Regions from separate parts of the Colwellia aquaemaris genome, predicted to be linked through region 2. Evidence: predicted binding sites of a transcription regulator. Region 2 holds the regulator's gene; each other region holds the start of a gene.
The links. Region 2 encodes FNR, which switches genes on or off when oxygen is low (the NO sensors DNR and NnrR bind a similar motif). Its sites were predicted from a motif close to TTGATCTAGATCAA; they were not measured.

Region 1 (3,188 bases), on a different contig from region 2:
GCGCCCAAACCATAAACTGCAACTTCATCAAGCTCTGGATTAAAGTCAGCAAAATGACAACTTGCAGATTAGTCATTATGTAGCGATTGCAATAGCCACAGAAATTAATTTACCTCTAGGTCGAACACAACATTAATAGAGGCCGAGAAGACAATATTTTCTTGTAAATAACGACCGGGTTTAGCACTACTGCTGCCCATGCGAGCACTTACCGCATAAGTTTCAGCATCACTATTAGCACCATACCTATGCTGAATATGGTTACTATTTGAATTGATACTGTAGATAGCCCCTAATTTTGCATCAAAAGCGTTGGCGAGTAATTTTCCTTGTGCTTTAGCGTCTTTAACGGCTAAAGCATTCGCTTCCGCCTTCAAAGCTTGTTCTTGGGACGATTTTAGTTCTATGTTTCTAATCGCATCAATTTTAACGCTTAACGCGAAATCCATAAAAGCATTTAGTTTTTCAATATCATTAAGCGTAATTTTTAAAGTTCGTCTTGCAATATAGCCATCAATTTTATTTCTCTCTCCACGATCATATGAATAGCGTACATCGGTTGAAATATTTGATGCTGAAACATTGGCCTCATCAATATTAAATTGCGCTAAACCATCTAGTAAATTATTTACACGCTCATCAACATTTTTTTTAGCATCTAAACTGGTTCTTTTAGTACTTTCAACATTTAGATGGACAATAGCAATATCTGGCAAGGCCATCATTTGCGCCGTGCCCGTTACGGCAATATGTCGGTTACTCGGCAAACTGTTGTTTGCAAAAGACGAGAAAGAAAGCGCACAAGTTACAAGAGCAATTAAAGTAAGGGGAGTTATTCGTTTCATATAAATTCCTAATAAAACTATTGGTGAATGTACCTAACAAATTCAGTTTCTGTTTGATAGGCAAAGCAGGATTAAGTTTCTCAATAAGCTATATACATCAAATTTTAGGCAATTTTAAATCGACAAACATTAATGTTAGCTGAACAAATTGTGATTATTTGCAAGCCACTTTACTGCAAATTAATAACTGGCAACATAAGGTGATCTAGCATATAAATTCCATATTCTTACTATCGCTAGACACTATAAGCGCTCGAAAGAAGATTCAAGCGAAGGGCTTATTGTCAAAATTAAATTAACCCAAGGCACATTATTGCGCTGCAATCCCTTGCTCAGCTAATTTTTCGTAAATATGGCTCATTGCAATACTGTTTTCTTGTAGTGAGCAATCACCGGCAGAACGCGCGATAAAACCTAAATCAGAAATATTAAAATGCACATCAATAGTCACCCCTGCTTTTACTAAGCAATCATGGCTACACGATTCGCTGCAACCTTCAATGAGTATTACTTTTCGATTTCCACACTTAGCGCTAATTTGCTCTTCATCTGCGACCATAAGCCAAGAAATACAAGACATCTCTGCAATGCCATCACTGTCAAGTGTTAGTGCGATGTCATTAGCCATAGTTGCCAAATGCGAACACCCAGAGCAAGCAAAAACTATAGGTTTACTATCTATCATTACATATTCCGCCGTTGTAACTTACCTTTAATTTAGCAGCAAGTTTTAAAGTTGATTTTGCAGGCATTATTTAGTCGATAATGCGCTCATTTTTCCATTTTAAACTTCATTTTCTGCTGTACCTTGACCTAAATCAAAGTTTACGGGTGTAATGGTGAAGTTTATTTGTCTTAGTTATAACGCGATGTAATTTAGCGATTAACTTGAGCAAAAGCATTAGGCCGTATAGAACTTGGCGATATAAATTTCATACAAATTTAATGTGATTAAATGAACATATTGACTGTGTTATCACTTAATTATGTGTAACTGCATGGAGGCAGGAATTAAAGTGACTCAAGAGGCAAAGTCGAGAATAAGCACATGACTTCAGCTCTTTCTTATAAAAATGTTCGCTAAACCGCTGCAAAAACATACACCAAAGTTGCCCCCCCTAAGTGAAATTTATTTACACTTTTCACAATCTGACTTTTTAGTTGGTAATTTTGTTCTGAATAGCTAAAATTAGCTGATTTTTCAATTTGAGCCCATTGCATGTTTGTTGATTTCTCTCGTTTATTCCTCACCTTTATTATGACGCTAAGCGCCTATAGCGTTAACTTTTCTAGTCACGCTGACGAGCTTAATAGTTTTAATAAGCAATTAGCGGCTGATTTTGCTAAAGAACTTAAAAAGCACAACATCCCCGGTGCAGCCTATGCCATAGTTAAAAATAATCAAATAGTAGCACTCGAGAGCTTTGGTTATACCGACACAAAAAAAACCAAAAAAGTAGATAATGAAACCGTTTTTCGATTGGCGTCAGTTTCTAAGCCTTTTGCAGCAACGATCACCGCCATGCTTGCACAGGAGCATCAACTAAGCTTAACGGATCCCATAACAAAGTTTGTTCCAAACTTTGCGCTAGCAACAAAAGGTGCAGCTGAAAAAATTCAATTAAAGCACTTATTAAGTCACTCAAGTGGCCTAATGCCAAACGCCTATGACAACCTACTACATGAAAACTGGAGTATGGAGAAAATAATCAACCGCTTTGATCGTGTAACACCAATTTGCCAACCAGCAAAATGTTACGGATATCAAAATATTGCTTACGGTTTTTTACAACCTGCCATCGAAGCTAGCCAAAGCAAAACCTATGTTGAATTGCTCGATGAAAGAATATTTACCCCGCTTAATATGAAAAATGCCTCTGTTGGTATTGACGTTTTTAAAGAAAATCAAAATACAGCTAAGCCTCATATTTTAAGAAAACGTATTAAAACCGGTAAGAAAGACAAGCATGGAAATAATATTAGAAAGTACGTTTGGCGCACCGTTAATGTTGAACCTGATTACTACAAAGTAGCGCCTGCAGCTGGTATTAATGCCAGTATCACCGACATGGCAAAATGGTTAATTGCCAATTTAGGACACCAACCAGAGGTACTCTCACCAACATTATTGACAGAGTTAACAACACCTAGAATTAAAACAAAAAAAGATTTACGGCGACGTCACTGGCGTAATCATTTAACTGATGCTCATTATGGCTATGGTTGGCGCATATATCAGTTAGGTGATATGCCAATAGTTTACCATTCAGGTTGGGTGGCTGGCTTTCGTGCTGATATAGGTTATTCGCCAGAAATAGGCATTGGATTTGCTGTACTAATTAA
Region 2 (3,188 bases):
GTACTGATGGAAGGTGAAACCCTAATTGCCGAATTTTATTTACACGATGACCTACGCAGCGATGCGAAGCCATTGGTTGACTTTCTTCATACTTCCAATATGAAAACCCTTATGCTTTCTGGCGACCATAAGCCGGGCTGTAACGCAATACAATCACAATTACACTTAAGCCAAGTACAAGCGAATTTATCAGCACAAGACAAAGTAAACGCGATTAAGCAACAGCAATTATCACATAATGTTGCCATGATTGGCGATGGTGTAAATGATACGCCAGTATTAGGAGCCGCACACCTATCAATTGCTATGGGTAGCGGTACCGATATTGCGAAAAATGGCGCCGATGTTATATTGCTCAACAATAAACTTGCCTGTGTTAAAACCTTAAGAGAAGTATCTGAACGCACAACTGTAATTGTAAAACAAAATTATCTTTGGGCGTTTGGGTACAATGCCATCGTTTTACCATTGGCGGTTATGGGCTATATTGCACCATATATGGCAGTAATAGGCATGTCGGCTAGTTCAATTTTAGTGGTAAGTAATTCTTTAAGGCTATTAAAAAAATGAGCGTAATTTATGTATTAATCCCCATTGCTATTTTACTCACCGCAATAGGTATTTATATTTTCTTTTGGGCGGTTAAAACCGAGCAATTTGATGATCTTGAAAAACAAGGTATGAGTATTTTGTTTGATGACGCCAATGATAAAAAAGAGAATAACGCACAACAAAAATCGGAGTCAGCTAACAATCAAACTGATGTTAAAACTACCTCCAAACTTGACGGCAAGAATAATGTCACAAACAAGTAATAACTAAAGCCATGAACCTCGATTACTTTTCTGCCTTTATTATCGGCTTATTGGGCTCAGGTCATTGCATCGTTATGTGCGGCGGCATTAGCACTATGCTCACCACGGCCATTTCCCAAACGGCTGAGAATAAAAAATACCGTATAGTATTTTCCTATAACCTTGGCAGAATTGTTTCTTATAGTTTAATTGGTGGCTTAGTAGCACTTACCAGTTCAATGGCGGCAAAAAGTATTGGCTTTCCTGTTGTTGCACTAAAATCAATTGCGGGCATATTTTTAATTTTACTCGGCCTTTATTTAGGACAATGGCTAATGTGGTTAAGCCATATTGAGCATTTAGGTAAAAAGCTCTGGCAGTATATATCGCCAAATACGAAAAAATTTATTCCTATTAAAAACAATCGCAGTGCTTTTGCATTAGGCGCGTTATGGGGCTGGCTGCCTTGTGGCTTAGTTTATTCAACATTAACTTGGTCGTTGGCCAGTGCAAACGCAATTAATGGTGCACTAATTATGTTTTTCTTTGGACTTGGCACTTTACCTGCTTTGCTGTCAGTATCTTTAGGGACAATTAGCGTCAAGTCCCTATTAGGTAACGCTCTCTTTAGAAAGTCAGCCGCCGTTTTACTGATTTTATACGGTATTTATACTATACTTATTGCATATCTATAACGCATCTAATATGATCCTAATCATTAAAATGCAAAATTTATATAGGTTACTATGAGTAATAAATCGTGTACAGGTCAGCAACATATTCACTGCCAAAACTGTAGTATTAGCGAGCTATGTCTGCCGTTTTCCCTAAATGATAAAGAGCTAGATACGTTAGATAATATTATTGATCGTAAGCGCCCTATTCATAAAGGCGAGCAGATCTTCAATGATGGTCAACCTATGCATGCACTTTACGCTATTCGTTCTGGTACTTTTAAAACTTATACGGTCAACGAGCAAGGTGAAGAGCAAATTACCGGTTTTCATTTAGCCGGTGACTTATTGGGTTTTGACGCTATCGCTAATGCTGAGCATCCAAGCTTTGCTAAAGCACTTGAAACCTCTATGGTATGTGAAATTCCTTACAACACGCTGGATAGCTTGTCTAACAGCATGCCAAAATTGAAAAAGCAAATTTTACGTATGATGAGTACGGAAATTCGCGGTGATCAAGAAATGCTAACGCTACTTAACCGTAAAAATGCCGAACAACGCTTAGCAACGTTTATTAGCACATTAAGTAGTCGCTACCATGCTCGTGGCTTATCTGCATCTGAGTTTCGTTTATCAATGACCCGTAGCGATATTGGTAACTATATTGGCTTAACGGTTGAAACTATCAGTCGTTTACTTAACCGTTTTCACAAAAATGGTTTAATTCAGGTTGACGGCAAGTTAATAACTATTCTTGATATCGACAAATTAAACGAGTGCGCGGCACTTTAATCTCCTTCCTTACATTACCTTAAACTTCCTTATTTAAACATTTCACGCTATGCTTAGCGTGAAATGTTGTTTATATTTGATACGATAATAAATTGATTTAAAACAACTATTATTGTTTCAAACTATTCTATTGTTATAGCTACAGCAGATAATTGATAAAGGAATTAGATATGGATAAGTATCAAAAAATACTCGCTATTGTTGATCCAACAACAGAAGATCAAAAAGCGCTAAAGCGTGCTATAGAATTAGCCCGTAAAACTGGCGCTAACATTACTGCATTTTTGACCATATACGATTTTTCTTATGAAATGACTACTATGTTATCAAGTGATGAACGTGAGGCCATGCGTCAATCCGTTATCAATGACAGAACCCAATGGCTACAAACATTACTTGCAGAGCTCGATTTACATGGCTTAAACGTAGATTGTCGTGTGATATGGCATAACCGTCCATTCGAGCAAATTATTGAGCAAGTATTAAAAAATGGCTACGACATAGTGATTAAAGGGACGCACCAGCACGATAAGTTAAAGTCGGTAATTTTTACACCAACTGACTGGCATCTTTTGCGTAAGTGCCCTTGCCCTGTGTTGTTAGTAAAAGAACATTTATGGCCTGACAATGGCAACATAGTAGCAGCGCTAAATATTGGTAGTGACGAAGAAGAGCACAGTTCACTTAATGACAAAATTACTGCTGAAGCTAAACAACTAACAAAAGTGATGAAAGCCAACTTACACTTAGTTAACTCTTTTCCCGGCACGCCAGTTAATATTGCCATTGAAATTCCAGAGTTCAATGCCAGCGATTACAACCGTTCAATGCAAAAACATCATGAGAATGCCATGAAAGCGCATGCAAGCGCGTTTAACATTGCTGAAGAAAACACCCATATAAAAGAAGGTTTGCCTGAAGACGTTAT
Region 3 (3,188 bases), on a different contig from region 2:
TGTGATTTGGAACTAGGTGACTTTGTTCATACCTTTGGTGACGCACATTTATATTTGAATCACTTAGAGCAAGTTGAAGAGCAACTTTCGCGAGAGCCTTTGCCATTGCCAACGATGGCAATTAATCCTAATGTTAAAAGTATTTTTGATTTTACTTTTGAGGATTTTGAATTACAAAATTATCAAGCGCATCCGCATATTAAGGCACCTATTTCGGTGTAATGCTGCGTTTTGTTGTCACTGGTAATTCAATAACAAAAAAGGAGCGTAAAGCTCCTTTTTTGTTATTTATAAATGCTGTTAGCCATGCATACGAAGAAATTTTGCTAGTAGGGCTTCTTCATCTTCAATTTTGTCTGGATCGGGTTTGATACAGTCGATAGGGCATACGGAAACACAAGTTGGCTTATCGTAATGGCCGACACACTCAGTACATTTATCAACATCAATTTCATAAACATTTTCTCCCATTGAAATTGCTTCATTTGGACATTCAGGATCGCACATGTCGCAGTTAATACAGCTGTTTTCAATGAGTAATGCCATAAATTATTTTTCCTGATTTTGCGCAAAAGGATGACGCGTAGTACCACCTTCAGTGAGGTAGCGCATAATAATGCCAAATGACAAATCAACGCTAGTGCCGAGCTCAATGGCAACCTTATGACCTGAGCCTTTGGCATCTTCAACCGGCTCACCTTTTAAATTTTGCATTTTAGTTAGCGTAAAGCTTTGATTTCCCGAAGGCGTCATCAGTTCAAGCTCATCACCTATTAAGAATTTATTTTTAACGTCAATTTCAATTAAGCCAGTCGCTTCGTTACGGCCAATAACTTCACCAACAAATTGTTGAGTGTCGCTTTTTGAGTATCCGTAATCATAGTTTTGCGTATCACCGTGACGATGGCGCTGTAAAAAGCCTTCGGTATAACCCCTATGTGCCAAATGTTCTAAATCGGTGTTTAACCGACCATCAAATGCTTTGCCGTTAACGGCATCTATCATTGCTTGGTTATAAATTTGTGCCGTTCGGGCGCAATAGTAAAATGACTTAGTACGGCCTTCAATTTTTAATGAGTGTACCCCCATTTTTACTAAACGCTCAACATGCTCTACCGCACGCAAGTCTTTTGAATTCATGATGTATGTGCCGTGCTCATCTTCAAAGGCTGGCATATATTCGCCTGGACGCCCTTGTTCTTGTAATAAAACGACATCTTCAAAAGGCTTTTGTTCTGGCACATATATTTCGGCCGGTTGTTTAGCGATAATATCACCGGTTTCGGTTTCTTGTGCAGGATGGCTATCGTATTTCCACCGACAAGAGTTTGTACAAGTGCCTTGGTTTGGGTCACGTTTATTAATATAACCAGATAGTAAACAACGGCCTGAATATGCCATGCACAATGCACCATGAACAAAAACTTCTAATTCAATTTCGGGGCAACGAAAACGAATTTCTTCTATTTCATCTAATGATAATTCGCGAGAGAGAATTACACGTTCTATGCCTTGCTGGTGCCAAAACTTAACGGTTGACCAGTTTACGGCATTAGCTTGCACAGAAAGGTGAATAGGCATGTCAGGAAAGTTCTCACGAACCATCATTATAAGCCCGGGATCAGACATGATAAGGGCATCAGGCCCCATTTCAATAACTGGCTTTATATCGCGCAGAAAAGTTTGTAGCTTACTATTATGCGGGGCGATGTTGTTTACCAAGTAAAACTTTTTGCCGAGTGCGTGTGCTTCGTCAATACCTATTTTTATGTTTTCTAAACTGAATTCGTTATTACGTACTCGAAGTGAATATCTTGGCTGACCTGCATAAACGGCATCGGCGCCATAGGCAAAGGCATAGCGCATGTTTTTTAGACTTCCAGCAGGGGACAATAATTCAGGTTTGAGCATAATAAAATTCAACATAATAAAAGCGGTCGCGCATTATAATGTAGTTTAGTTACTGTTATCAGGATTTGTTATGTAAGCTTGATCTTGATCAATGTATTAGCGATGGAAAACAACTTTGGTTATGTGCGTTAAGAAAATAGAAGGTGATCACTATAGCAATTATTTTTTACTTTTATTGTCGTAATTTCAATATATTGTGCTAGATTTATTTATGAATTAATACTAATAAAAAGGAAGATTTATGGGCGCAGAAAATGCACTTTACACTATACTTGTTGAAAAAATTAAACAAGATGCTCTAGTACTACCTACCTTACCTGAAATAGCGTTAAAAGTTCGAAAAGCTGCCGATGATCCAGAAATAAATCTTGGTAAAATGAGTGAAATTATAGCTCAAGACCCAGCATTATCTTTAGGCATGTTAAAAGTGGCGAATAGTGTTGTTTTTGGTCGTACCGTAAAGGTTGAAACTGTTGCGCAGTCAGTTACCCGTATTGGTTTAACGCAAATAAAAAGCATTGCAACGGCAATGGCGGTTGAGCAAATGTTTGTTTCGGATAGTCCAATAATTTCCGAGTATATGCAGAAGTCTTGGAACAAAACTGTGGATGTTGCTTCAGTCGCTATATCGTTAATGACTATTTATTTGCAAAAAAATAAGCATGCGGCGTTTTCACTAGACACTATAACATTAGCGGCATTGGTGCATAATATAGGTGTGTTGCCAATTTTAACTGAGGCTGAAAATCACCCTGAGGTATTTGCTAATCCAGCCTTTATTCAGCAAGCCATTATTAAGTTTTCTAATGAAATTGGTGCCGAAGTAACAAAGGCATGGGAGTTTCCAGAAGAGTTTACCGAACTAGTGTCTGCTTGGAATGATTTATCGGTACTTCCTAAGGAAGTGCATTATCTTGATTTTATCCGTGCAGGCGCGGTTTACCATGAAATTTTTAAAAGTGAATCAACTCGCGATATTTTATTAAAAAGTTATGTCACTAAGGAAATTCTGCCAGATGTTGACTATATGGCATCAGAAGAATTTGAAAGTCTGTTAAGTGATGCCAGAGCCATGTTTAACTAATGTATTTTATTGTTACTTAAGGCAAATTTTAACAATTTAAAAAGGCGCTAAAGCGCCTTTTTAAATTGTTAATGGTACTACTCTTCTAGGTAATCTGTTGCTTTCAATGCAAATTCAGCCAGTAAATGGTCAATAAAACGGTTAAGCTCGCCGGCCATCAAGGCAAAGTCTGCGTCAAGTTTTGCAATAACGT
Region 4 (3,188 bases), on a different contig from region 2:
CATGATAATTAAGCTGCTGAAATCGGCTCAATATAATAATTTCTCGATGCTCTGCAGAAATACTTGCCATTGATTCATCAAAAATATCCTGCTGCTGGCTTGTTACCGCGAACTCCGTTTCACAATGCTCTGATGCCATTTCATGCTCTTCAATATCTTCATGCTGCACATGACCTTTTTGTTTACGATACATATCCGCTGCGGTATTTCTAGCAATGCCATACATCCAGCTACTAAAAGTGCTAGAACCGTTAAAGCTACTGCGATAAGCCAATATTTTCATAAAAGTTTCTTGCACTAAATCTTCACTTTGAGCGCGACTATTACCTTTATTTCTAAAATAATTAAAAAGCTTAACTTTATTGTTTTCATACAAGATTGCGAGCTTGTCTAGCTGTCCCGCTTGTACCTGCTGCATGATGTCCTTTTCATTTACCATTATTGATATATATTCCCATAGTAAAAAGACTCGCTTGTTTCAACTTATGCCATTTATTTGTGGCTATAGTTATTAATACTGTATTTTTTTAAAAAGGTTTATAAATCTTTTCTAAATAATATTTAAGACATAAAAAAAGGGCTTAAAGCCCTTAATATTCATCAGTTATTTGTACTACTTACGAATGCCTTCAATATAGAGTTCAAGATCAACCTTACCGAAGTCTTTCTTAAAATCAAAATCACCCATTGATATTGTGGCAGTGCCATTAAAGCCGACACGGTAACCACCCCATGGGTCTTTACCTTCACCAACTTTAATCGCGTCAATGACTAACGGTTTAGTCACACCGTGCATGGTAAAATTACCTGTAATGGCTAATTTACCATTGCCTTTATCTTCAACATTTGTACTAACAAAGGTAGCTTGTGCATATTTACTAACATCTAAAAAATCATCTGAACGAACATGCTTATCACGCTTAGCATGATTCGAGTCAAAACTCGATGTATCGATAGTGACAGTAATTTTTGATGCGCTAACATTATCTTTATCGTATGAAAAATCACCGGAAAACTTATTAAAACGTCCAGTCAAAACGCTAAAGCCCATATGACTTGTTTTAAAATTGATAGAAGCATGCGCTCCTTTGGTATCAATAACATAATCTGCAGCAATTACTGGCATGAATACACTTGAAGTAAATAAAGCACTTGCGATAAGTAATTTTTTCATTTTCGATCCTTTAATTTATTAACAATTATAATAGCTAAGTTATTTAGTCATACGTGTAAGTGTCGTATCTTTATCAATAAAATGGTGTTTCAACGCAGCAAGTGCGTGTAGTAATGCCAACAAAATCAATGCATAAGCTAGATAATAATGAATATTACCCGCAGTATCTTCTTGATTTTCAACTGGCAATTGCCATGCAGGTAAACTAAACCAACTAAAAATATTTATTGAATTGCCATCGGCACTAGTTATTAGGTAACCTGACATCAAAACAATAAAAAGTGATAGATATAAAATAAATATTGTTGCTTTAGCTAATTTTTTTTCCAACCTGGTATGACTATCAAGCGAAGTTGGTTTACCTGCAATAAAGCGCCAAACAAAGCGAAATACCGTCAAAATAAGCAATAGTATACCAATACTTTCATGCCAATGAGGTGCTTGCTGATACCACTGACTGTAATAATCTAAGTCAACCATCCAGTAACCTAAAGCAAATAAAGCAAAAATAATAATAGCTGATAACCAATGTATGAGCTTACTAACTAAGCCGTATTCTTGTTGATTATTCTTCCACAGCAACTTATTGCGAATCATTTCTTTTCTCAATAACTTCTCGAAAATTTAGTGTACCTATTCCCCCACAGTATGCCTAGTCAATTAAACGTAAAATAGTGCAGTTTGTCGCAATTACATTGCTAATGCTTGCCAATAAAACAATATAAAAACTCGACATGGTTCTTGCGCTAGATCAAAACAACGGGACACCAGAGGCATAAAATGAAACTAAGCCATAGGAGACTGCATTATGAACAAAGCTATCTTAAACGATTTATTAGAAAAAAAAGTAGAATTGAATCAGCGTATTAATGCAATAGAAGCTGATTTTAAAAAAGGACGTTCACAAGATTTTTCAGAACAAACAAGTGAGAATGAAAACAACGAAGTACTCAATGAAATTCATCATGAAGCTAAAATTGAATTGAATCTAGTTAACCAAGCCATTGCTCGTTTTGAAAGTAATGAATATGGCATATGTAGCCAATGTACTAAAGCAATAAACCCCGAGCGTTTACGCATACTACCTTATATCGATACCTGTATTAATTGTGCTAAATAGGAGCAATAAAAATGCTAGAGAAACACGACTTACACCATGAATTCCCAGAGTTTGAACAAGAAATTCGCCATTTAAAAATGTCAGATGCACACTTCGCTCGGCTTTTTAAGGAATATCACGAGTTAGATCAAGAAGTGCATCGCATAGAAGTTGGAGTAGAATCAACTGCCGATGAATATTTAGAAAAACAAAAACTGGCCAGGTTGCATTTAAAAGACGAGCTATTTGCTATGTTAAAAAAAGCACAAATACCAGCGTAATATAACCATAGTTATGGCAAATAAAAAAGCGACTATTTACCAAAGTAAAAGTCGCTTTTTTTGTCACTAAAACTTCAGTAAGTTCTATATAGCTTGTTACTTCTTGCTTGTCGCTTGAATAACACGTAATTGTGCAACAGCGCGCGCTAATTCAGCAGCAGCTTCTGCATAATCAATATCGTCGCCGTGAGCGTTTAACTTCTCTTCAGCACGTTGTTTCGCTTCTTCAGCTGCTTGTTCATCCAAGTCACCACCACGTACAGCGATATCCGCTAGTACAGTAACGTTATTTGGTTGAACTTCAAGCATACCGCCAGAAAGATAGATAACTTCTTCGTCACCGCCTTTCTTAACGATTCTAGCCATACCAGGTTTTAGTGAGGTCAGCAAAGGTGCGTGACCAGGCATAATACCTAGCTCACCTTCGCTACCTGTGATCTGTAATGATTCAATGCTGCCAGAAAATAACTCTTCTTCAGCACTTACCACATTAAGATTTACAGAAAGTATTGCCATGTTGACCTCCTAATTGGCGACTGCGTACTCAAAAGCAGTTAGTCGCCAGCCTTCATTACATGTTTTTAGCTTTTTCAGTTGCTTCTTCAATAGAACCAACCATGTAGAAAGCTTGCTC

Region 1: a site for FNR is predicted at 1,654-1,667, ahead of AC27HL_RS09310 (putative zinc-binding protein). Genes of this name have one in related genera too.
Region 3: a site for FNR is predicted at 1,990-2,003, ahead of trhP (prephenate-dependent tRNA uridine(34) hydroxylase TrhP). Genes of this name have one in related genera too.
Region 4: a site for FNR is predicted at 1,916-1,929, ahead of AC27HL_RS00250 (TraR/DksA family transcriptional regulator). Genes of this name have one in related genera too.

Annotation. Positions count from the first base shown of each region.
Region 1 covers NZ_BAAJLV010000002.1:662,505-665,692, reverse strand. Annotated here, with positions in the region: partial or broken gene AC27HL_RS09320 (DUF2167 domain-containing protein) at 1-44, opposite strand, end outside; gene AC27HL_RS09315 (SIMPL domain-containing protein) at 105-845, opposite strand; gene AC27HL_RS09310 (putative zinc-binding protein) at 1,156-1,530, opposite strand; gene AC27HL_RS09305 (serine hydrolase domain-containing protein) at 2,065-3,188, shown strand, end outside.
Region 2 covers NZ_BAAJLV010000004.1:191,181-194,368, forward strand. Annotated here, with positions in the region: gene AC27HL_RS12740 (heavy metal translocating P-type ATPase) at 1-570, shown strand, start outside; gene ccoS (cbb3-type cytochrome oxidase assembly protein CcoS) at 567-815, shown strand; gene AC27HL_RS12750 (sulfite exporter TauE/SafE family protein) at 827-1,489, shown strand; gene fnr (fumarate/nitrate reduction transcriptional regulator Fnr) at 1,541-2,260, shown strand; gene uspE (universal stress protein UspE) at 2,431-3,188, shown strand, end outside.
Region 3 covers NZ_BAAJLV010000002.1:400,308-403,495, forward strand. Annotated here, with positions in the region: gene AC27HL_RS08100 (thymidylate synthase) at 1-222, shown strand, start outside; gene AC27HL_RS08105 (YfhL family 4Fe-4S dicluster ferredoxin) at 301-546, opposite strand; gene trhP (prephenate-dependent tRNA uridine(34) hydroxylase TrhP) at 550-1,911, opposite strand; gene AC27HL_RS08115 (HDOD domain-containing protein) at 2,153-2,995, shown strand; gene rdgC (recombination-associated protein RdgC) at 3,073-3,188, opposite strand, start outside.
Region 4 covers NZ_BAAJLV010000001.1:49,632-52,819, reverse strand. Annotated here, with positions in the region: gene AC27HL_RS00265 (RNA polymerase sigma factor) at 1-439, opposite strand, end outside; gene AC27HL_RS00260 (YceI family protein) at 614-1,174, opposite strand; gene AC27HL_RS00255 (cytochrome b) at 1,214-1,753, opposite strand; gene AC27HL_RS00250 (TraR/DksA family transcriptional regulator) at 1,983-2,294, shown strand; gene AC27HL_RS00245 (HP1242/YdcH family protein) at 2,306-2,554, shown strand; gene AC27HL_RS00240 (F0F1 ATP synthase subunit epsilon) at 2,651-3,070, opposite strand; gene atpD (F0F1 ATP synthase subunit beta) at 3,126-3,188, opposite strand, start outside.